Regions from separate parts of the Virgibacillus sp. GM2-2 genome, predicted to be linked through region 2. Evidence: riboswitches for the same ligand, from Rfam matches in the RefSeq annotation. Region 2 holds a riboswitch; each other region holds the start of a gene.
What was found. Region 2 has a riboswitch for cyclic di-GMP ahead of ACY9Z2_RS11300 (competence type IV pilus major pilin ComGC). Riboswitches for the same ligand answer to the same signal wherever they lie in the genome.
Positions count from the first base shown of each region.

Region 1 (8,351 bases), on a different contig from region 2:
TGCTATGTCAGATAAATTAGCTGTGATCGTTTTAATATTATTTACCATCTCGACAACTGCCGAATTAATACCGTTGAACGTTTGACCAGTAGTTTTAATTTGATTCGTACCAATCTCAACCTCCGCATAACCGCTCTGTAACGATTCCGTCACGTTACTTGATTCTTTTTGTATCGTATCAACTATACCAGTAATATCCGTCACAGATAATGATACCTGTTCTGCAAGCTTTCTAACTTCATCAGCAACAACTGCGAATCCCTTACCATGTTCACCCGCTCGTGCAGCTTCTATTGCTGCATTTAAGGCAAGTAAATTTGTTTGTTCAGCAATATCCTTAATAACGGATACAAGCTTCGAGATTTCTTGTGATTGTTGATCTAATCCTTGTACTTTTTGAACCGCATCCTGCACAATTTTATCGATCATCGCCATCTGTTTTGTTGATGATTCCATCAATTGACTACCTTTCGTTGTCATACCTAAAACTTCGTCTGATGACAATTGAATCCGTTGACCTTTACTATTTGCTTCTTCTACTTTAGAAGTGAATGATAACATCGTGGATGCTAGATCGCTCGCACTACTCGCCTGTGTTTCAGAACCGGTTGCCAACTCCTGCATGGTTGTGGCTATTTGCATAGAACCTTCCTTCACTTCGTTAGCAGACTGTGTCAACTCCTCACCCTGCCCAGTAACCGAATCGGATACGTTGTTGATTTTGGTAAGCAACTCCCGCATATTCCCTGTCATTTCATTTGTAGCAACCACGAGTTGTCCAATTTCATCCTTTGAATTTGACTTTAAATCGCTATTTGTTAAGTCACCCTTAGCTATTGACTTCATTCGTCTCATTACGTTTACCAAAGGCTTGGTGATCATGTTTGACGTTAAAATCGCAATGACAATACCAATTAGAATTACTAGAGCCGAAACGATTAGAGCAATTAGAGAATTTGTTTCCCCTTTTACCAAAATATCTTTTCCAGCTTCGTTAATTTGTGCTTCCCTATTTTCAGCTAACTCCCTAAATCCTTTAATTATTTCGTCTTCAAGAGCCTTTACTTCCGTTGACAGTATATTCATTGCTTCTTTTTTGTTTCCACTATCATATGCCGCAAACACTTTGTCTGTAGCCTTTCCCCACGCTATCTTTTTATCGATAAGTTCTCTTACTTTTTTCGAATCACTCAATTTAAGAAGCTGCTCTTCTAGTTTAATGCTCTCTTCAATCCCAGATTCAAATAACATTCGATATCCATGGTCATCGTATAAAAGAAATCCACGAAGTAATGAAGTTCGATTGACCATGTTATACGCGAGTTTTTCATCTAATATAAGTAGCGGTAACTGCTCATCGACTATTTCCTCAGTGTCGTTTTGTATATTTTTTAATGTAATATAATTATAAGCCCCTAGAATAACTGCTAGTAAAATAATAATGGAAAAGCCAAGCAATATTTTTGTTCTAATACTTTTAAACTTGAATAAATCTTTCATTGATGTAGTACTCCATTCTCTAGATAGTATTTTGCTATGATTTTAATCAATCCAACAATAAATAAATTTCAAGGTCGCCAGTCTGTTCAAACGCCACATTTACATGAATTGCTTGTTTAAATCCTGACAATTTGGTGTTACCTTCAATAATGGTAGGGGACGTAATGTCCGTATTAATGCCCTCTTTTACAATGCTTGTCGATAATGAACCTGCTATCATATTACCTAACTCACCACTAAAAGAAGAAAGCATCTCCTCACCAATTGGCATACCAAACATCGATTGGCCAATTGAACCGAAAGTAGTCGTTTCGCCTGATAAAACTAGCTTCCCTTTGACATCCCCAATAATTCCAATTAAAACCCCAAACTGAATGTATAAAAGTTGATCCAATAATTTCGGTTTAGCAATCTCGTGATTAATCGGCACTACTGTTTTAATCGATGCATACGTCCCATTCAATAATTCTTTAACAGACCTATTTCTTTCTTCCATTGTAATTGTCATAGTTATTACACCCCTTTGTCCGTATGTCGTACATTAAAAAAATTGGCCACTCTATTAAAAATAATAGATTTGCCAATAGACTTTACGTAACAATTACAATGAAGAATCGTACTATTGGTAGCCAGGCGACCATAATTTAGGTTTATACTCCCAAACGTTAGACCCTAGAGCTTTGCGTCCCACCCTTTCGAATGGTTTGCCTTTATCATGTAGATAATTTTTTAGATTTCAGACATACTAGATATTTTCTTGTTTGACGAATTCTACTACTTTTATCGACAAGATCAGACAAAATATTAAGCTTTATTTATTAGGAGGTTAGGTAATTTTAGCCAATTAATTGTTTTGACAGTGTAAATCGAGATATAATCACCCTCCCTAGATTCACTTGAGCGAAGTCTGCTCAGTAGCGGACTCACGATACCTTATTTTTACTTTTTGGGCATGTTTATTGGGTTAGGCGGACACAGAGTACCTTATTTAGATAAAACCACGATGAAAACACTACTTTACAACCGTATAAGGAATCCTGTGTCCGCGAACAGACCCCCTTAGGCAACTATTGACCAAATAAGGTATCTGGGGTCGGGTCCGCTTACCTCTTTCCTTTCAATAGAAAGCGTTGCAAAACAAAGAAAATCTGAGTTTCACATGTACAAAGCGAATACCCGGCCTGTGAATCAACCTGAAATTCAACTGCACAGATAAAAAAAGTAAACGAAAGTTCCAAACCAGCTTCTCCACATAAAAAAAACCCTTGGAATCATATAAGAATGATTCCAAGGGTTTTCTCTCGCTTACAGCTTAAACCGGATAACCTGCTCATTTAATTGTTCTGCTAATTTTGCTAATTCGTCTGCGCTAGTAGAAACTTCTTCCATTGAGCTACTAGATTGTTCAGCGGATGCAGCCGCTTCTTCAACACCTGCTGCAGTTTCCTCAGACACAGCGGCAATGTCTTCAATAGATTTACTCATTTGCACGCTATTTTCTGAGATATCCTTTAGGTTACCGGAGATCGTCTGTATTTTATCCACCACTTCGGTTACGGATTGATTAATTTTTTCAAACGTTTCACCGGTTACATTGATTTGTTTTGAACCTTCGTCAACCACTTTATATCCATCTTCCAACGACAGCGCAACGCCATTCGATTCCGATTGTATTCTACTAACAATCGTTGTAATTTCCTCGACAGAATCACTTACTTGTTCTGCAAGCTTTCGAACTTCATCCGCCACTACCGCAAATCCTTTACCATGCTCTCCAGCACGGGCAGCCTCAATTGCAGCGTTTAGGGCTAGTAGATTTGTTTGATCTGCCACATCTTTAATAACAGAAACGAGTGTAGAAATCTCTTTTGATTGAGAATCTAGACCTCTAACCTTTTCTAATGCTGCGCTAACAATTTGGTCAATGTCCTGCATTTGTGTAACTGATTTTTTCATCAGTTCATTACCTTCTGCAGTCATTGCCAGAACACTATCTGTGGAAGCCGCAGCATCGTGACCATTTGCGTAAGCCTGTTCTACTTTACTATTAAACTGCTCCATTAGTTCGGCTAAATTTGTCGCGCTATTCGCCTGCGTCTCTGCTCCTGATGATACCTCTTGCATCGTCGAAGCGATTTGCATACTTCCATCCTTTACTTCATTGGATGATTGAATAAGTTCAACACTTTGTCCGGTAACACGTTTTGATGCATGCGCAACCCGATTAACAATTGCGTATAAGTTTTCTTTCATCGCATTGACAGAATGCGCAAGTTCACTTAACTCATCACCACTTTTAATGACAATTGGTTCTCCAGTAAGATCGCCTTCTTCTATTTTTTTCATTCCATGGCGGATTTCTCTTATATTTCGGACAAAACCTCGTACAAAGAAAAATACAATTGCAAGTCCAATTAGGATAGAGAGCGCCGCGGTAATTAAGGTAGTTTGTAAAATATCATTACGTATTAGTGTCGCAAGCTTTGACATTTCAAAGTCCATTCCAACTACACCAATTACTTGTCCACCCTCATTTGTAATGGTTTTCGCTAATGTAATCGTTGATTTTCCAGTACCAGTATCAATATATGGCTGTGTCCAGATTACTTCGCCCTTACCTTCCATTGCTTTTGTGTACCATTCCGTTGTCCTAGGATCATATTTGGTTAAATCTACTTCCTCTGGTGGAATGTTATTTAAGTAAAAGGCACCCTTGTCTGTTGCCATATACAAATTAAGTAAGTATTCATCGTATTCCTTTGAGATTTCTTTCAAGTATGATTCATAAAAAGTAGTTTTCTCAGGATCGTTAACAGTTGGCATGTTCACATATTCTTTTGTCTCTTCTACTTCAAACGTGTATGTATCGTGTTTCATCTCGGCTGACTTTGTAATTTCCGTTAGCCCATTTTCATAAGATGAAAATATTTCTTTCGATTTGGAAGACATTGCTTCAATATCTTCTTTTTGAAGCACCGCTTTTTCTAGTATTGCTGTTTGTTGGTACGAAAAATATCCTACTAGTAGTAATGGGATGATTAATAAAATCATCATAAATAATGGCAGTTTGTACTTAATTAATCGTAGTTTCTTCATATCTAATCCCCCTTACTAGTACTATCGGATTAGAGTTGACAAACTTCAACAAATTTTTGCAATATTTTTTAATTATTAGTTGATCGTTAGATTGTGTATTAGAATCTCGACGATTTTTCATGATAAACTACTTATAGTTAATTCATTTCTGTGAAGGAGGTACCCTATGAATAAAACAATAAAAGATATCCTGTTAATCATAATTGGATCACTCATTTTTGCGATTGCAATCAACTACTTTGTCATACCCAATCGCCTTTCGGAAGGTGGGGTCATCGGGATAACCATTGTTACCTATTATTTATTTGAATGGTCTCCAGGAATTGTTAATTTCGTCTTCAACACTGCATTGTTAGCTGTCGGATACAAATTTTTCGATAAACGAGTAATTTGGTATACAATTGTTTCTATTATTTTCTCATCCCTATTCCTGCATCTTACTGTTGATATCGGACAGGAAGTAAGTGAGGATACATTACTAGCCGCACTTTTCGCAGGCTTAACTGTAGGTCTGGGACTTGGTCTTATTTTCCGTGCAGGAGGTACCTCTGGCGGTTCAGCAATTCTAGCACGATTATCAAATTTACTTCTAGGATGGAGTATTGGAAAAGGAATGCTTGTAATCGATATTATCGTTATTGCGGGGTCAGCTTTTATCATCGGACAGGAAAAAGCGATGTATACGTTGATTTCCGTGTATGTAGGGGCCAAAGTCATCGATATCGTTGTTGAAGGAGCAAATGAACGAACCGCCGTAATGATTATTTCCAAGCACCCGGACGAAGTATTGGAACAAATTACGAACAAAATGTTGCGTGGCTTAACGATTCTGGAGGGACGTGGGGGATATACGAAAGCAAATAAAGAGGTCCTATACCTCGTCATCAATAAATATGAGATCGTTCCACTCCGAAAAATCATTGAAGAAATCGACGCTAATGCATATGTAACGGTCCATAACGTACAGGAGATATTTCGGAAAGGGTATAAAGGAAGGTAACGGAACCTTGGCTAAATTGCCAGGTTCCTAAATTTTATTTTTTTCCAACGTAACGTTACACCAATCGAAAACTTGGAACTAGCTCGCCTATTATTTCATTTCGCGCATTACGTAGCTTTGGATGATGGTATTTATTCAGATGCTCCAGTTGCTCATCATTTAGTAATCCGAGCTGCACCATCGCTTCAATCGCTGCTGGGGCTGCTGCTCGATCGTTGCCATCCGCTACCTTTACAGCAATTCCAATGCCTGTTTCCGTATCACCAATGCAGTAGACACCCTCTGCACCAGCTTTTCCAAAAAATCTTCCATTGCCAGCTTTCATAAAATCGGTACAGAAGCGATCGGTTCCACCTACCATTTCTGGAAATAACGTCATTGCATTTGTTATCCGTTGAACAGTCTTTCCACGTTCAGCACCTAATGTTTCGGGATCTGCCATTCTAGCAAAACCGTATGCGTAGCGTTCAAGCGGTAATCGATGAACAGGAACCCCGCAACCATCAACCCCAATATCAATATCTGCTTTCGGATAATCGCACACTTCAGCAATTGTCTTCGTAATCCGTTGTTGCACAGAATGTTCGATAGCATAATAATCCTCAATTGATTCCTTCATAAATTTTGCTGCCGCCACCATCGCAATATGTTTACCAGAGCAATTGTTAAAAACAGGTGTTACCTCTTGTTGACGATGTAGAAGGTCTTCATATGTATTCTTTGAAAAAGGTGGATGGACCCCACATCTCAGAGCAGATTCATCAAGTCCAACTCGCTTTAAAATAGCTAAAACTCTGTCAGTATGGATGATTTCACCACTATGTGAACCAGTACAAAGCGCTAGATCAGTGTCACTGAAATGATAATAATCAGCCGCACCAGTTTCTACTAATGGTATAACCTGCATCTGCTTTGTAGAAGAACGTGCATATATTTTTCCGTTTGGATTTCCGACATGATGAAGCAAATCGCCTCTTGAATTGACAACAGCGATATGTACATGATGACAACTTTCCGTGTGATTCCCTCGTCTGACTTTAACGATATTGTTCTGTTCCATGTTCTCATTCCTTTCGTCCTAACAATCTATTATTAATATTATCACAAAGCCGGAATTCATAACCTATTACACCTCATATACGGTATATTTTATAGTATTTTTGCCTATACCGGTTAAAAAAGGAGTGGACTTAATATGTTACTAGTAGAAATCTTTATAGCAGTTTACCTGATTGGATCTTACATTCATTTTAGAATCACTAGAAATAGAGAAAACCTGAAGACGAAATTACTAAAAAAACACATTCATAGAAGTAAGGAATTGAAACAAACATTAGCAATGGGCTTATATTTACAATTTCGTAAAGAAAAAGAAGAGTATAATCCGAAAATTATCGAGAATGATTTGTTTGTCAAACAGGACCCCTTTACGTTTGAACATTTTGTCGCAGAGGTATTTAAAGTAGCACGAGGAGGAACAACTTGGGTGTCGCCACCGGTCGGGGATCACGGTGTCGATTTTGAGCACATAGTTGAAGATGGATTGTACTTAGGGCAAGTAAAATGTTTGATGAAGGACATGGATTTTGGACCTATTGCGATACTACACTCCAATATGGTCAAACAAAATGCAGTTGGTGGTTATGTCATTACAACATGTTCATTTACTGAACCTGCAAGACAATATGCAAAAGGATTAAATATTGAGCTAGTAGATGGAATTCGGTTAGTAGAATTATGGCTAGAGGGATTAGAATACTTGGAAGAAGATATTTTGAAAACAATACCTGATTATGTTTAGGTTTACCAATTAAAAAACCAATTACCTAGAAAGAACCGATGGTAATTGGTTTTTACACCACTTATAAAATGACATCTAATGACCTCATTCTCTACCCCTCCTCTTTCAAAACAAAATACAACAACGTACAGTGCTCAAACTTACTTGTACATAATCCAGTCAGGTTATCAATTTTCTTCAGTCGATAGATTAACGTATTTCGGTGAACAAACAACGCTTTTGCGGCTTGGCTAATATTCATATTATGATTGCAATAGGTCATGAAATCATGTCTCAATTCCGCAAAGGTTTCACACGTTATTAGTGCCTTCAATCGCTGCACTAAAATCTTTCGTAGCTTCGTATCGATATGGTGAGGCAAAATATCAATTAATATATTCCAGTCGTATAGCGAAAAAATGCACTTATCCCCTTCAGCATCCTTTCCGTACCCAATCAACCAATCTGCCTGTGCATACGATTCATTTAGATTTTCAATAGAAGATGCACGATTACCAGAAGCGACCCTCACATCCTCCACATGATACAACTTAAACATTTCAAGCAGTTTTTCACAACGTTCAGGAAAACCTTTATAAAAATCTGCTTCATCCTCAACCGATTTCAAAAATACAATTCGCTCCGTATTCAAGAACCCGCATATATCTTGCTTACCTTCATCAAACGTTCGTTTAACACAATCAAGCAACGTTTTTTTCAACCGATCACGTGGAATTGCCCCACCATTGTCTTGAACATTTCGTAGCAAGTAATCACCAATATCCACGACAATACAGACGCGGTCTACCTGGGGCTCAATTGTAAGCAGTTTACAATAATGGTTCATCTGACCAGCACTCACTGATTTATTCAATAGAATATACTGCACAAATGACTCTAACGTCATCGTTTCCAAGTTCTCCATTTGAACATGCAGTGTTTCCTGCCACATCATTTCTACGTATTTTTTGACCA
Region 1 is NZ_JBUZWC010000001.1:99,734-108,084, forward strand. It holds gene ACY9Z2_RS00440 (methyl-accepting chemotaxis protein) at 1-1,500, opposite strand, end outside; gene ACY9Z2_RS00445 (chemotaxis protein CheX) at 1,547-2,008, opposite strand; cyclic di-GMP riboswitch class I at 2,122-2,219, opposite strand; gene ACY9Z2_RS00450 (methyl-accepting chemotaxis protein) at 2,806-4,596, opposite strand; gene ACY9Z2_RS00455 (YitT family protein) at 4,763-5,596, shown strand; gene ACY9Z2_RS00460 (asparaginase) at 5,652-6,656, opposite strand; gene ACY9Z2_RS00465 (restriction endonuclease) at 6,792-7,397, shown strand; gene ACY9Z2_RS00470 (CdaR family transcriptional regulator) at 7,489-8,351, opposite strand, start outside.
Region 1: linked by a shared signal. The riboswitch ahead of ACY9Z2_RS00445 (chemotaxis protein CheX) and the one ahead of ACY9Z2_RS11300 (competence type IV pilus major pilin ComGC) in region 2 are both predicted to bind cyclic di-GMP.

Region 2 (8,351 bases):
TGATAAAGTCCCAAGTTGATTCGTCATTTGCGGCGTAATATCTGTTTGAAAAATCGTCTGATCTTCGTCTAATGCTTCTAAATTGCGTGAAATAATATCATCAATTGTTTCACCGACCTGAGGTTGACGTTGGATTTGTTGTAAAGCCTTTAACACATCTTGCCTTGAAACGACACCTTGTAACTTATTTGACTGGTCAACAACAGGCATTACTTCAATACCTTCCCAAACCATCATATGGGCTACATACGCTAAAGATGTCTTTGTCTGTACAACATGCGGACGTTTTGTCATAACTTTTTCAACTAGTGCCTGTCCATCCTTACCAATAACATCTTTAGAAGTAACCATTCCAACTACACGTTTTTTATCATCAACAACAGGAAACCTTGAGTGGGTAGACTGTTCATTTAATGTATACCAGCGCTCAAGTGGATCTTTAATTTTCAATACATAAGCCTGATCAGCTGGAGTGAAAATATCGTCAACAAAGACAATTTCCTTTTTGATCAGTTGATCATATATCGCACGGTTAATCATCGCTGCCACGGTAAAGGTATCATAGCTGGTGGACATAATTGGAATTTCCTTATCATCAGCAAGCTTTTTAATGTGTTCGTCCGTATCAAAGCCACCCGTAATAAGAACCGCTGCCCCCTCTTGCAAAGCTAGTTCATGGGCCTTTACGCGGTTACCAACAATTAAAAGCGAATCGCGTTCTGTGTAACGCATCATTGCATCCAATTGCATAGCACCTATTACAAACTTACTTAACGTTTTGTGTAATCCAGTATGACCACCAAGTACTTGACCATCAACAATATTGATTACCTCGGCAAAAGTTAAACGTTCGAAGTTTTCTTTCTTTTTTCGCTCAATTCGGATAGTTCCAACACGCTCAATTGTACTAACTAAGCCTTGATTCTCCGCTTCTTTTATTGCTCTATAAGCAGTCCCTTCACTAACGTTTAAGTCTTTCGCTACTTGACGAACAGATATTTTTTTTCCGATTCCCAAAGAACCTATATGCTGAATAATTTGTTCATGTTTCGTTGCCATTGGTCCTCACCAACTTTCAACTGTACTAGTCAATTTCATAGTGTTAATTATACAGTTGAATTGGCCAAACCTCAATGTTAAAGCCTTTGACGTACTCTAGTTCTTTCCTGTTCCATAGATGGAGGTTCTGTAATTCGAAAAAGTGTTGCACTATTCGCTGCAACAACTAATAGTAAGAAAATTAACCACATTCCCCAGAACAATGCCTCCATCTGTGTTGTTGCTGTAGGAATAACTGGCCATGCAAAATATAAAAAAAAGCAAGCTAATAATAAACGTAATACTGCGTAATGTCGCATAAAACTCCCTCCTTGTCCTATGGTTTACCATATGATTCAACGACTCAATTCAGAACTTGGTAAAAAGTAGTTTTTTCCAACTAGGATAAAGAACAAAAAAAGAGTGAATAGTAAGGAATAGTCTATGTTTAGAGAGGAAGCTTGCACAATGAAAGGTAACGAACAACAGAGCAATGAAGTCCACGATAAAAGATGGGCAATTGTTTCGATGGCATCAATTCCATTAATTATGACCTTAGGAAACTCGATGCTAATTCCCGTTTTACCTATTATGGAGACGGAATTAGGTATTTCAAAGCTACAATCCAGTTACATTATTAGTGTTTATTCAATCGTAGCTATATTTCTTATACCAATAGCTGGATTTCTCTCTGATCGATTCGGAAGGAAAGTCGTGATCATTCCTTCTTTAGCCATTGCGGGGATAGGAGCTTTGTTAGCAGGGTTTGCGTCCTGGAAATTAGATGAACCATTTTTAATGATTATTGTTGGAAGAATTCTTCAAGGTATCGGCGCCTCCGGAACAGCACCAATCGTTTTACCGTTAGTAGGTGATATTTTTCAAAAGGATAAAGATGTTAGCTCTACGCTTGGTATTATAGAAACGTCTAATACTTTTGGAAAAGTATTAAGTCCAATACTAGGTGCGGTACTAGCGGGAATGATTTGGTTCTTACCATTCTTCTCTATACCGATATTTTGCATTATTTCTATTTTACTTATCCTATTTTTGGTCAAAAAACCAAAGGATGATAAAAAGGGACCAAAATTTAAAGAATTTATGAAAAATACAAAAGAGGTGTTCCATAAACATAAACGATGGCTACTATCTATTTTTGTTATTGGCGCTATATTAATGTTTATTTTATTTGGCATTTTATTTTACCTCTCTAGCATTTTAGAAGAGGTATACGATTTTAAAGGTATAAAAAAGGGATTATTTCTTGCTATTCCCCTAGCCGCACTTTGCTTAGCATCGTACATTACCGGTAAGAAAATAAAAGACAATTTAATTATGATGAAATGGATTACTTTTATTGGAATTGTTGTGGCTGGATGTGCTGTAGTTGCAGTCCGATTTTCAGAGCAGTTTATTTACTTAATCGTTGTTTTTCTTATTTGTGGTGTTGGAATCGGCGCAGTTCTTCCTTGTATGGACGCTTTAATAACGGAAAGTATAAAGAAGAGTGTTAGAGGAACGATTACAGCGGTCTATAGCTCCGCACGATTTGTCGGTGTTGCAGCTGGACCACCAGTAATTGCCATATTAATGAAACAGAATTTAACCTGGTTAGTAAGTCTGCTTTCCATATTAGCACTTATCGCTGCTTTTTTAGCCTTTAAAACCATAAAGCCAGAAGCAGATGGTGAGAAATAATTAAATCCTCCCACTTATGGGAGGATTTAATTATTATTTGCGTGAAAAGCTGTAAATGTAACCAGTAATGTAACACCATTTTCTGCTTCGTTTACGGTTAAACCTTCTACATTAAGTAATCGGTTCGTTTGATTAAACGCTGTCAAAAATTTGTTTGCCATCGCCAAGCTAGGGGCGGTTGCTTCTAACGTATAGGTTTGACCATTAATTCCCTTTGGTATCTCTTTACTCCGTTCACTCGACTCACCCTCAACGGTCTCGAGTAGATTAACTGTCACTCCAGACGTATTTGCGATTTTTTCGATAAGTAATAAAATAGATGCCGGCTCTTCGCTTAATGGAATTTGTTCGGTTACAGAATTACTTTTTGTCTCCTGATCATTACTCGATTGGTTGTTGATTTTTTCTACCTGATCCTGAAACAGTGCAACGTTATCCTTCATTGAAGCTAGCTCCGCTTGCATCGGTTTGATCAGTATCGTATAGGAAATAAAGTAAATAAGAGCACTCGTTACAATTAGCCCAAGTATGCCGTATAACTTTGTTTTAGTTAATGGTTTATTCATTGTTCCCAAGCTCCTTCATCAAAATTTCCTGATTAACAGTGATAGTTATGATGGCCTGGTACGTTGATTCATTCAATGAAATAGAGGTTAATTCTGCTCCCTGAATATAAGATTGTTGAAACAACGCTTTTACATATGCAGCAACATCCGTTAACGTCTTGAATTGCGCTTCCATAACGATATCATTCGTTTCCGTTACCTCATACGAGACAAACTGTTCTACATTAGGGAGTAACTCCTGTATATTACGATAGAGTTTTACATTAGGGACAGTCATTGATTTAATTATGTTAACGTCCGAAATCAATTGTTTCTTCAGCTGCTCATCAACTAGCTTTTCCTGATTTTCCTTAAGTGTATTTTCCAATTGTTCCAACTTGGATGATTGTTGTTCAATCTTAGTATCGTAATGATGTTGTTGAAACAAAATGATGCCTACAACAATTAACAGTAAGATGAAAAAAGCTGTCCCAAGCTTTATAAAGGGGGCGTATTTATTCGGTTGTTTCTCTAGCAGATTGATTTCTGTATTCATTACTATTCCCCTTTACGCCTCTTGTTTTAGAGCAAGGCCAAGTACATCAATAAATCGGATATCCGTTTCTTGGTTTTCATTTAACTCATCAATTAAAACAACAGGGATCGATACACGAGATTCCATTTCATTTTTGACCAGATCTAAAAAAGGAAAATCACCAGATATCAATAACTTAGTGATACTTGAAGCTCCATTCGTTATGTTGAACTGGTAAAAATCGATTATTCGATTAATCTCAATGATTTGCTCGTTAATTAGCTCGATAGCAAGCTGTTCATCAATCTTTTCTTTGGTAGTTTCCAAACTTCTATATCGTGTAAATATGGCTTTATGTTTATTAAAAGCTGTCAAAATCAACGAATCAACATTCCAATGAATCAGTAACACATCATCATTTTTATTTTTTTCATGAAGATAATAATAACGGTAAATGGATAACGACGTAAGATCAGCCGCCTCAACCTTTAACCCCGCATCATGAAAAACGGAAACAAATTCGTTAAGTTTCTCTTTTGGATAAGCAAATAATAAAACGGTTTGTTCTTCTTTATTGGTGTCTAGTATTTCTATATCGATTGCTGGATTACCAAACGGAAGGTGAAAGCTATTTCCTATTTGCGTTTTTATATACCCTTTTACCTCTTCTCCTGAAAGTGCTACAGGCACATTCAACTCACGAATGACAACTGTATCATCTGGAACACAAAAAAAAAGTTTTTTTCGCTTCCATTTTTGTTTATGTACAAGTTGATTAATGATTTCAAGTAAAGCTGCTCTATTCATAATTTTTCCGTCTTTTACTGTACCTAGTGGTAATTCTACTTCGCCTTGTTCAACAAGACCATCTAATGATGCGTTTTTATGGTACGAGTAACGCAAAACACGATTAGTGATTACAATGTTTACTCTACCATTTACTCCGATTGCCATCTGCTCTACACCTACTTACAGTAAAAATTTTGTATACCAATCAATAATAGCAGGGCCATAAAAGTAGGAAATGATGCTCGCAACCACAATGTATGGTCCAAAAGGTATTGGCTGTTTCCGATCGACCACCATACATAATAGCAACACAGTACCTACGATAGCCCCGATGATTGTTGAAAGGAAAAATACCAATAAAATTCCTTTTAAACCTAACACGATCCCTAGAACACCGAACAACTTCATGTCTCCTGCGCCCATACCACCTTTACTTATGATGATGATTAATGCAGTAATTCCAAGTCCTGCAACTGCTCCTGTTAGCGAAGTAAACCATGGATCAAGCGGTTGTACTATGCGCAAAACGATAAATATCGGTAAAAAGAAAAGAAGTATCTTGTTCGGTATTAACATATATTTTATATCGGCTACAAAGATAATCATTAGCATGGAAATGAGCATGAATGCGGTGACTAATTCGAGCTCAGTTCCAATTCTAAGATAGGATAGAGTAAATAATAAACCAGTAGCCAACTCACCGATAGGATAAATAATGGAAATTGGTGATTTACAATGCCGACATTTTCCTCCCTGTAAGACATATGACAATACAGGAATCAGTTCGTACCATGCAAGCGAATTCTTACACCTTGGACAGCATGAACGTTCATTGGCAAAAGGTTGTTTTAATGGTAACCGTAACCCAACTACATTAAAAAAAGATCCAAAGATTAATCCAAGGATAAAAAATATGATTGATAGTGCAATTTCCATTGTGTTTCCCCTTAACTATGTATAATGGAAGAAAACGCCTTGCAACAAATGATGCAAGGCGTTGAAAATATAATTGAAATTTATTCTTCTTCCTCTTCAGGTTCTTCTGGGTTAGAAGTATCCGTACCACCGAATACCCATTCATTTCCTACTTTGGCTACAGTGTCACTTTCTGAAAAACCTTCTGGTACATTTTCTAAATATCCATCATCTACAAGGTCTTTAATAGAATATTCATCTTTACCTTTATCACCAGCTGCTACATTTGCTAATCTAGCGGCATTTTCAATTAGCTCTTGACTAGCAGTATCAGCTTTTGTCTCTGCATCATCGATAATTCCACCTATCGTCGGAACCGCAATTGCCACAACAATTGCCAAAATCGCAATAACCGCTAAAAGTTCAACTAATGTAAAACCTTTCTCTCTCTTTAACATTTTCTTTAATCGTTCGACCATGTTGACCCCACCTTTTTATAGATCGATTATTCCATAGACCCAGTTGGTCGGTTGCACTACTGACTCCAGATTATCTCAGTGCCCATTCTATCGATAATCTATCATTGTCTCCTACTTTCGTCTTATAGTCTATTATAGTTTACAATCTGACAAATATCTACCAGTTTTACTGAAAATTTTCAAAAAGTGAAAACATTGGTATGACTACTGCCATGATAATACTTCCGACCATTACTGTTAATACAATTATCATTAATGGCTCTATTAAAACTTTAATTCTATTAGACAGTTGTTCTACTTCTTCCTCGTAGAACTCAGCGGCTTTCATTAACATATGGTCTAATGTCCCTGTCTTTTCACCGATTTGAATCATCTGTACGACCAATGCTGGAAAAGCCCAGTGATTCTTCATTGGATTCGTTAATGATTCACCAACTTCTAATGACTGCCTTGATTTCGCTAACGCGGACTGTATAACGCGATTTGCTACTACTCGTTCGGTTATTTCGACAGATCGAATAATTGGGACAGAGCTATTAAATAAGGTGCTAAGTGTCTGCAACATTCGAACCAATACACCTTTATGGACTAATACACCTACAAACGGAAACCTCATTTTAATTACATCCATCCGATAGATGAAACTGTCAAACTGCATAAAATATTTATACAATAAGGCTCCCATGGCAATAAGGAGAAAAAGGATCCACCAATAAGTTCCAACTAGTTGACTTAATGTAATGATAAATTGTGTGTAAGGTGGAATATCTTCCCCAAAAGACTGGAACATACTAACAAACCTTGGAACGATAAAAATGAGTAAAAATGCACTTAAGAATATAGTAATGATTCCAACTACACTTGGGTAAAGCAATGCAGAAACTACCTTTTGTTTATTCCGATATTCTTTTTCATAGTAATCTGCCATTTCGTTTAAAATTTCGTCTAGCTTACCACTAACCTCACCTGCATGAATCATATTCACTAATAGAGAAGGAAAGACTTTTGGGTGTCGCTCAGCTGCCACTGAAAGGGATTGACCATTCTCTAACTGCTTGTCTATATCGGATAACGCTTGACGTAAGGCATAATTATCGGTTTGTTTTACCATCGTTTTTGTAGCATCTGAAATAGAAATCCCTGCACGGATTAGCGTTGAATATTGTCGTAAAAATACTACAAAATCCTTATTTTTTACTTTTTTATTTAATATAATGTCTTTATTCCATGGTTTTGTTTCAGAAATATCAAAAATAATATACCCTTCGCGTTCAAGCGATTTAATCGCTTCTTCTCTTGTGTCTGCCTCCACTTTACCGCTAATTTTCTGCCCTGATATTCTTTTACCAGAATATTGAAAGTTCATCTTTTACAAATTCCTTTCTTGTATAAAAGGAGCAATTGTATCATACGAAACTCGGTCTTCTTGTAATAACCGCCTAAGATCCATTTCAAGTGTATGCATTCCATATTCTTTTGACGTTTGCAATACATTCTGAACCTGATGTAACTTCTCATTTCGAATCAAGTTTTTTACTGCAGAATTGTTTACTAACACTTCTGTCGCTACAACGCGGTCTGTCTGATCCTTCGTAATCAACAACCGCTGCGAAATAACTGCTCTTAAGATAGACGATAACTGTATCTGAATCTGAGCTTGTTGGTTTGATGGAAAGACATCAATAATTCGTTCAATAGTTGAAACAGCATCCGTCGTATGAAGTGTTCCGAGCACTAAGTGGCCAGTTTCTGCAGCTGTAATTGCTGTCGAGATTGTTTCTAAATCACGCATTTCCCCGACTAAAATGACATCTGGATCTTGACGTAAGCTTGAGCGCAGTCCATTCGCAAAACTATTGGTATCAAATCCTAACTCCCTTTGGTCAATGACACATTTGTCATGATTATGCATGTATTCAATTGGATCTTCCAGTGTAATAATGTGTTTTCGCATGGTTCGATTCATATAATCAATCATTGCAGCAAGGGTTGTGCTTTTTCCACTTCCAGTTGGGCCGGTTACTAGAATCAAACCTTGTGGATGTTCAACTAACTGTTTTACAACCTGTGGTAAATATAATTCCTCAATTGATGGAACTGTTCTCGGAACTAACCGAATCGCTAATGAAAGCTGTCCACGCTGGTAAAAAGTATTGATACGAAAACGGGAAACACCATTAATTCCATATGTAAAATCCAAATCTCGATTTTCGTCTAGCTGTTTCCAATGTTTTTCAGATATAACTTCTTTTACAATTTGATACGTATCCTCGGGTCTTAATACGTCAAATTCCTGTATTTCTAAATTTCCATTAATCCGGAAAATTGGTGGTTTTCCGATCGTAAGATGAA
Region 2 is NZ_JBUZWC010000008.1:71,011-79,361, reverse strand. It holds gene ACY9Z2_RS11335 (DRTGG domain-containing protein) at 1-1,059, opposite strand, end outside; gene ACY9Z2_RS11330 (hypothetical protein) at 1,137-1,358, opposite strand; gene ACY9Z2_RS11325 (MFS transporter) at 1,507-2,736, shown strand; gene ACY9Z2_RS11320 (hypothetical protein) at 2,763-3,302, opposite strand; gene ACY9Z2_RS11315 (hypothetical protein) at 3,295-3,837, opposite strand; gene pilM (type IV pilus biogenesis protein PilM) at 3,850-4,770, opposite strand; gene ACY9Z2_RS11305 (prepilin peptidase) at 4,786-5,541, opposite strand; gene ACY9Z2_RS11300 (competence type IV pilus major pilin ComGC) at 5,622-5,999, opposite strand; cyclic di-GMP riboswitch class II at 6,037-6,120, opposite strand; gene ACY9Z2_RS11295 (type II secretion system F family protein) at 6,166-7,365, opposite strand; gene ACY9Z2_RS11290 (type IV pilus twitching motility protein PilT) at 7,369-8,351, opposite strand, start outside.

Region 3 (8,351 bases), on a different contig from region 2:
CCGGTCCATCTGATTCAGAAACTCGTCGGATTTCATAATTTCCAAAACCTTCGGCTGGCTTCCATGTTAGTCCATTTATTTCAATTCCCTTATTTGGATCAATGGCACCGCTTTGCAATCCAATAGCAGCAGTGACTGGCTTAATCACAGAACCAGGTACAAACGTAGCCGAAAATTTATTTATTAGCGGTAATCCCGGTTGTTCCTGTAATGCTTTCAGTCTTGCTTGAGAGATACCATATACAAATTCGTTCGGATCAAAGGAAGGACTACTTACTAATGCAAGTGCCTCACCAGTTTTTGGATTTATAGCGGCAGTTGTTCCGGATTCACCGTCATACGATTGGTATATATTTTTCTGTAGTTCAGCATCAATTGTTAGTACGATGTTTTCCCCATCTTTGACTGGCTTTTCTGCCAAAATAGTACTTTCTTGGTCTTCCTGTTCTATAATAATCTTTACCCCTTCTTGACCACGGAGTTTCTTATCGAAAAACTTTTCGATTCCTCGTTTGCCAATCATGTCATTTGCGGAGTACGTACCATCTTTATTTTTTTCCAGTTCCTCAGCAGTAATTTTACCAATGTACCCAACTAGATGGGCAGCAGCTTCTCCATAAGGATATACACGGCCGGTTACTTCTTTACCAGCGACTGCTCCAGTTGCCCATAACTTCTCTAACTTATCACTAGTGGTTGGAAGTTTCGTAATTGGTACAAATAAATTTGGTTCTACCCAATCCGCACTTAACTTATCGTTGATTGTTTCTACATCCATCTCTAGAATATTTGCAATTTCTTGTTTAGTAGATTCACCAGCTAGCTTCTCAGGTATAATCCCAATTTCGTATACAATATCATTAATGGCGAGTGGATTTCGGTTGCGGTCAAGTATCTCACCGCGTCTTGGCTGTTCTGTTTCAATTGCGATGTCTCCACCATCTTTTAGCTCAGGGAAAATAAATCCTGGATTCCACTTCACATACCAATTTTTATTTTCTTCCTCACCTTGTTGTACAAGCTGTGCTTTATATTCAAATTTTATTGGTCCTGCGATTGTTTTCATCTCAACCATAAATGGATAGGTAGCTTCCCCTTTTTCAAGAGCCTTTTCTACCTCTTTTTCGTTTAACTTTTCATACGAAATGTTTAAATCCGTTACTTCTATATCTTCATAGATTTTAGTGAATCGATCTACTGCTTCTTCTGGAGGATACGTAGACTTTGCTTTTTTTGTAAGCATGTCATACATTTTGGAAAAATCTTTGTCTTGCCAGTTACTAACGTATTTCTCAAACCGATCGTTCGGTGAAACTTCCTCATTCGAACAAGCTACTAAAGCTATACATAATACTATCGCTAGAAATAATAACTTCTTCATACTACCCCCACCTTATATATAGATAGAAGTCATTCTAGTGACAGAATGACTTCTTTTAGTTTGTTACTTTGCTTCCATATGCTCTTTAATTACTTGAGAGATTCGATTAAATTCTTCTTCCGGAACAACGTAGTAATAAATGCCATTTATAGTTTGGCCTTCTCCACTTATTTTAAGTGTCTTAATATTACTTCTTGTTTCTCGGTAATCGGTAAATAACGTTTGGATTTTATCCATATTCAAGTTGGTTGTTACGTTGTCTCCAAGAACATTTAAGATATCGCCAAATTTCGTAATACTAGAGAAACTTGCTGCTTTATCCATGGCTGCTTTTATGACAGCACGTTGACGTTCAGTTCGACCAAAGTCACCACGTGGGTCTCCCTTTCGCATCCGGATATATTTAAGCGCTTCTTCGCCATTTAAATGAATGGATCCCGTTGGAAAGTGTTCTCCACCTTGTGAAAAGGGATCGTCATTTGTGACTGTTACGCCCCCGATTGCATCAATTCCTTGCTTAAATCCTTCCATGTTTACTTTTATATAAAAATGAATAGGAATATCAAACGTGTTCTCCACTGTTTTAACGGATAAATCAACCCCACCAAAAGCATATGCATGATTAATTTTATCCATACCAACCGTTGGAATATTTACATACGTGTCACGAGGAATACTTAGCATAATCATTTTATTTGTAACCGGATTTAGTGACATTAGTATCATCGTATCAGATCGACCTACATCATTTTCCCGTTGGTCGACTCCAAGCAATAATATGTTAATAGATTTTTCGTTTTGAACAATCGATTCAAGTTCTTTTTGTCGCTCTGGATCTTTATCGCGTGAAAGTGGATCATGCATGGTCGCCACCGTGTCTTCCACTTTGTCATATAAATAGTAAAAATACGTTCCTCCAGCTAAAATCAGTAATAAAACGATTCCACCAACCCAATATGGCCATTTTCGTTTTTTCTTTGTTTGACGTTTTTCAGTTCTAGTAACCAATATAATTCTCCTCTAATAATCCTTTAATAAGCTTGACTTTTTAGTTAATAAACGGCGTAATCTAGTAGTACTAAACGTGGACACTTTCATTACACTGATTGGAAAAGATTGAATCTTTTAGGTATCAGTATAAATGCAAATAAGGCTTTCGCCATTAGAGCTTAGCGCCAAGTTTTCTAATCATTGCAAAATAGTCAATACATGGTTAAATTATAACGAATTGAATTGGTTACGTCTATCAATTTTAGTAATATTATACTAGAATTTGTATTTGTTTTACGAAAAATGTCAATAAATATCTCGTCCATAATTTTGCACTTTATTCGACAGTTTCAATCGGAAGAGCAGTTATTATATACCGTTCCGGTGCATCTCCGATAAATGAAAATGGATAACAGGTTGTAAGGGTTAAAACTTCTTTTGGTGCAGTAGAAGCAATGACCGTTCGATCATCCGCATCAACAATTTCCGTTTCTGTTATGGCATAAGAAAATTCGCCATATGGTAATCGAATAGTTAAAGTATCTCCGAGTTGCAATTCTCCCATATTGCGAAAAACTGTATCTCGATGTCCCGATAGTACAATTTGATCATTTTCAAGCGGATATGCTGTACCTTTATAATGGCCGACACCCTTTGCAAGTTCATCTTCATCCGTTCCTTCTACAATTGGTAACTCCGCATCCAGTCTTTCTATGTAAAGGATTCCGACAGTATCACCAGTTTGAGGAGTAAAGACCTTTTTTTGTATTGGTTTCTTTTTATCTTGATCGTCCACCGTTTCTTCCGCAGTTGGTAGTTGCTTGTTGTTTGCTAACAAAGCATGGGCTTCAGCAAGACTATCCTTTTGTGCAGATTCTGTATGAAACCATTGGTAGGAACCGATACTTAAGAAAACTATGCCAATCAATAGAAGAGTAATTGCTACTTTTTTCATTATCTCACCTCGAAATGTGATGCACTTATTATACATCGCATTGTTCGTTATAAAAAATATAAAAAGCTAAGTAAAATGAAGTAAATGCGTAAAAACAGAAGTAAATTGTTCGTTATAACGTTTATTTAAGTAAATACAAAGGTTTTGGAACTTGGCATATTGAATTATAATCAAATTAACGTTCTTAATAACAAACACACTGAACCTTAAAACGAACATATGCTTACCTTCAATATTAAGTATGTTCTTATTTACAATATATGAATACATTGCAAGGAAAATTTGATTTGTAAAGAGGTGAACTTTTGTGCGCAGTAAGCGGGTTAGAAAATTTCGATCAAAGTACTATTTGATTATTAATGCTGTAAAAGTAGCGTTCATTTGGTATATGATCATTCTTTCAGCAGTCTTTTTTACGTCAGATACACGGGCTTATTTTAATGATGTTGTGATGGTTCAAGGAAAAATTACTGTTGGTGAATGGGATGATGAACAACCACCAGAAGATACATGGGATAAGAGTTCTTTGGAATTTGCAGAAAGTAAAGACAGACAGGTTGAAACATGTGGACCAACTCAAGAAATCAAAGTTGAGTTAAAAAATGTTGGTGATAGGGATATGGAAGGTCCTAGTACGTATGAAGTTTGGTATTCCGAGGATGGAAATCCTAAGGAGGAAAAGGGAGGAATAAAATTAGATCTTCCTGAAGGTCAGGGAGTTATTGAGGCTCTAGATAGTGGGGATTCTACCATACTTTCTTATGAAACATCAAAGCTTGGGAATTATAAATTTAAAGCATATCAACGTCCAGGGCATCCAGGGCCAGATAATGGTAATAATGAAAATAAAGACGTAAATCCTTGGAGTGAAACAATTGAAGTAGTGAAGAAGGGAGATTGTACGAATCAGGAGAATACCTCTGAAACTGTGAAAGATAATAGTACCGAAAAATCTGGAAATGAGAACGAGAAAAAGAGCAAAGAGAATTCCTCAAAAAATAATGAAGGAACCAAAGAAGAACAGGAAACTTTAACTGAACCACCTTTAGAAGAAGAGCCACAACCTGAACAAACAGAAGAAACTTCAGAAACAAATCAGGAACCAAAAGAGACTGAACAAGTACCACCAGAAACAAAACAACCAAACGAATCGAAACCAAAAGAAGAGCAGAAAAAGATAGAAACAAAAGCAGTTAAAGAGGAAGTCCCTGACTCTGAAGTAAATGAGGGTGATACAGATGAATCATAAACGTCGTTGGTATACACTTATATTCTCTTTCATTTTGGTTACGACGATATTTTTTATACCAATTGCATCGGTATCTGCTACAAGTGGAGAGGTAGCTATCGACGGAATGCCAAACGATATACTTTTTAATGTGGAAAACTTGAAACCTGGAGACTGGGTAACGAAGACATATTCGGTCACTAATAATGGAGAAACAAGTGCTGAATATGGTATGAGCAGTGCGTTCTTAAGCGGTTCTGAAAAATTTTATAATCAACTGTTGTTGAAAGTTGAATTAGACGATCAGGTGTTATACGAAGGAAAACTACGTGAATTCACAGAACTGGAAATGCGGACAATCGAAGCAAGCGAAGTGGATGAACTAGATTTTAGAGTAGATATTCCTGAAAGTTTAGGTAATGAATATCAGGCATTGAAGGCTGAATTTCAATTACGTCTTTACACAACAGGCGCTGCAACTGCTGCAAGTGGAGGGTTTGGTAACACTTTGCCGGATACAGCAAGTTCAATGTTTACGTATCTATTAATTGGAATTGTGCTAATTACAATAAGTGGTATCACGCTATTGAGTTATCGAAGGAAACGGTTGGAATAGCGCTCAAAGGACATATTTTTCATAAATTCTAATTATTCTTTACAAAACTAGTAGCAATATGACAAAACAAGACACCCTATAATTGGGAAGCATATAGTACAATAGTAGTAGTAAAAATTGTTTCCTCAGAAAAGGGCAAACTTATTGAAAAGTAAGGGCGCAAAATCACAGGTCTACGGCGTTAATGCTACGGCGGCTGGGTTACCTGGAACACTAAATGGGGGCTAACAATGATAAAAATAGTGAAGCAGACAGGTCTTGATAGCGAATGGGTTAAGTTGTTACAGGAGGCAAAAAAGATTGGAATAACAACAGAGGAGGTTAGGTCGTTTTTAAGCGAGTCAAAAAAAGATGAAACTATTAATCATTAAAGTTGTGCTTTATATAGAACCACACACTTTTTTGTGATATACTTTCACTAAAGGTAGGTGTGTGTCTCTTGATCGGTGAAAAAATAAAACAACTGCGCCAAGATAAAAATATGTCTATATCTGAACTTGCGGAAAAAGCTGGAGTGGCTAAGTCATATCTAAGCTCAATAGAACGGAATCTCCAGTCGAACCCATCGATCCAGTTTATTGAAAAAGTCGGTGCTGTATTAGGTGTCACTGTTAACGATATACTACGTGATGATCAAACTACTAATATAGATGAACAATTGGATGACGAGTGGTTAAAAATTGTGCAAGAAGCAATGGAATCAGGGGTATCAAAGGAACAGTTTAAAGAATATCTTGAATTCAATAAATGGAGAAAAAAACAAGAATAACTGAATTTTTGTCTTGACCGTAGAGCTGAATTGGCATACGGTTTTTTCATGCACAAAATTAGTAAGGTGAGGGAATTTTTCATGAAAAAGTATACATACTGGTTACTTCCAATTGCATGGATGGGTGTCATTTTTTATTCTTCTGCGACACCATATCAAGAACAGGATATCAAACCATTTTTATCGGAATATCTTAATTTTTCGTTTCTGACTCCTTTTGTTGACAACATTGTATTTACCTATCATCAATCCGAAGTAAGTGTCGCGGCTTTAGGCATTGAGGGATTCGTAGAGTTTTTTGTGAGAAAAGGTGCGCATGTCACGGTCTATTTTATTCTCATGTGCTTATTTTATGTTGCCTGTAAAAAAACGCTACGAATTTCATTTAAAGCAAGTCTAGGCGCTTCGTATATCTTAACAAGTTTTTATGCGATATCAGATGAAATCCATCAAGGTTTTACGCAAAATCGGACTCCTTACATTGGTGATGTTGGACTTGATATGTTTGGTGCATTCCTTGCATGGCTTCTTATCTTCGGATGGGTTACGTATCGACATAAGAATAAAGGTTGGACAAGATATCGTCCAATTTCATAATTATCCACCGACACATATCGGTGGATAAGCCTTGCATCATCTACGCATCTGCAGCTTGAATTTATATTTATCTGCTCGGTAAGCAGATTTTACATATTCTAGCGGAGTGCCATTTTCATCATCAAGATAACTTGTACGTTGCATTAACAAAATAGGATCGCCTTCATTTACATGAAGGTGTTCTATTTCAAATGCATTTGCTAATGCTGACTCGATTAGTTGATCACCATAACCAATTGAGAGATTTAGTTTTGATTCGATATAATCATAGAACGATTCTTCAATATTTTTTGCTGTCAATCCCCCAACGATTTGTTGCGGTGTATATATGGTTTCCACTGCGACAGGGGATTCGTTGGCATATCTGATACGTTTAATCTCGTAAACTTTTTCACCAATTTTCAATTGTAAGATATTAGCAATTCGTTCACTTGCTTCTAGTAGTTGAAAACTAATTAATTGATTGGACGGTGTTAATCCTCTTTCTCGCATATCCTCGCTAAAGCCTGTTAACCCTTGCAAATCCTGTTCGAACTTTTTTTCAGAAACAAATGTGCCACGCCCTTTTTGACGATAAAGCAATCCTTCAGAAGCAAGGTTGGTAATAGCTTGTCTAACCGTCATACGACTAATATTATACCGTTCTGCATACTCCCGTTCTGATGGTAACAACTCACCCGGCTTTAATTCTTCTGTTTGAATAAGTAATCGTATTTTCTCTTCAAGTTGATAATAGATTGGTAAAGGCGAATTTTTGTTAATCATGTGTATCTCCTTCCGAACCTGTAAATTATATTGATTTTAACAAACATGCTTAGGGTTGTATACACATACCTTAATGTATAGACAACTATATGTTTGTGTGCTAACGTAACAGAATAGAAAGGATTGACTGGTGATGAATAAAGCTGAACTATTAATCATTCATAATGCGACCCTATACATGGAAACAACGATAATTGAACAAGGTTGTTTGGTAGTGAAAAATTCAAAAATCCGTGCAATCTATCAAAAGGATGAAACTCCAGAAGTTTTCCCACAAAATGCAGTAGTCATTGATGGAAAGGGAAAAAACTTGCTTCCAGGCTTTATCGATGGACATATTCACGGAGCTAACGGTGCTGATGTGATGGATGCGACAGAGGTTGCTCTCGATACGATTGCTGAAGTTTTACCTAAAGAGGGGACGACTAGCTTTTTAGCCACAACGATTACCCAACCAAAAGAATCAATTGAGGCTGTACTTGAGAATGTCTCTAACTATACAAATAAACCGGGTTTTGCTGAAGTGGTAGGAATCCATTTAGAAGGACCGTTTATCGAAGAAAGTAAAGCAGGTGCACAACCAGTTCACCATATTTTACGACCAAATTGTAATCTTTTTCAGGAATGGCAAAAGTTATCAAACAATAAAATTAAGACCATTACAATGGCGCCTGAGCACGATTTAGATGGTGCTTTTATAAAAGCAGCAAAACAGGCAGAAGTAAATGTTTCAGCCGGTCACACCGATTGCAATTTTGCTACGATGAAACAGGCAATTGAGTATGGTGTAGATCAAGTTACACATTTATGCAATGCCATGTCCGGAATCCATCATCGTGACATTGGGGTTGTAGGGTCGGTATTCCAATTAAAGGAATTACGTGCTGAATTAATTGCAGATGGAATCCATGTTTCAATGGAGATGCTTCAACTTATTTATGATAATGTAGGCAGTGAACGATTGATTCTTATAACGGATGCAATGCGTGCAAAGTGCTTACAAGCTGGTAACTACGAGCTAGGTGGGCAAGAAGTTACTGTGTCAGAGGA
Region 3 is NZ_JBUZWC010000004.1:226,776-235,126, reverse strand. It holds gene ACY9Z2_RS07615 (penicillin-binding transpeptidase domain-containing protein) at 1-1,381, opposite strand, end outside; gene ACY9Z2_RS07610 (LCP family glycopolymer transferase) at 1,445-2,389, opposite strand; gene ACY9Z2_RS07605 (class D sortase, LPxTATN-specific) at 2,709-3,326, opposite strand; gene tapA (amyloid fiber anchoring/assembly protein TapA) at 3,634-4,575, shown strand; gene ACY9Z2_RS07595 (LPxTATN C-terminal sorting signal domain) at 4,565-5,170, shown strand; cyclic di-GMP riboswitch class I at 5,295-5,379, shown strand; gene ACY9Z2_RS07590 (anti-repressor SinI family protein) at 5,401-5,541, shown strand; gene ACY9Z2_RS07585 (helix-turn-helix domain-containing protein) at 5,610-5,939, shown strand; gene ACY9Z2_RS07580 (VanZ family protein) at 6,021-6,536, shown strand; gene ACY9Z2_RS07575 (GntR family transcriptional regulator) at 6,573-7,301, opposite strand; gene nagA (N-acetylglucosamine-6-phosphate deacetylase) at 7,435-8,351, shown strand, end outside.
Region 3: linked by a shared signal. The riboswitch ahead of ACY9Z2_RS07590 (anti-repressor SinI family protein) and the one ahead of ACY9Z2_RS11300 (competence type IV pilus major pilin ComGC) in region 2 are both predicted to bind cyclic di-GMP.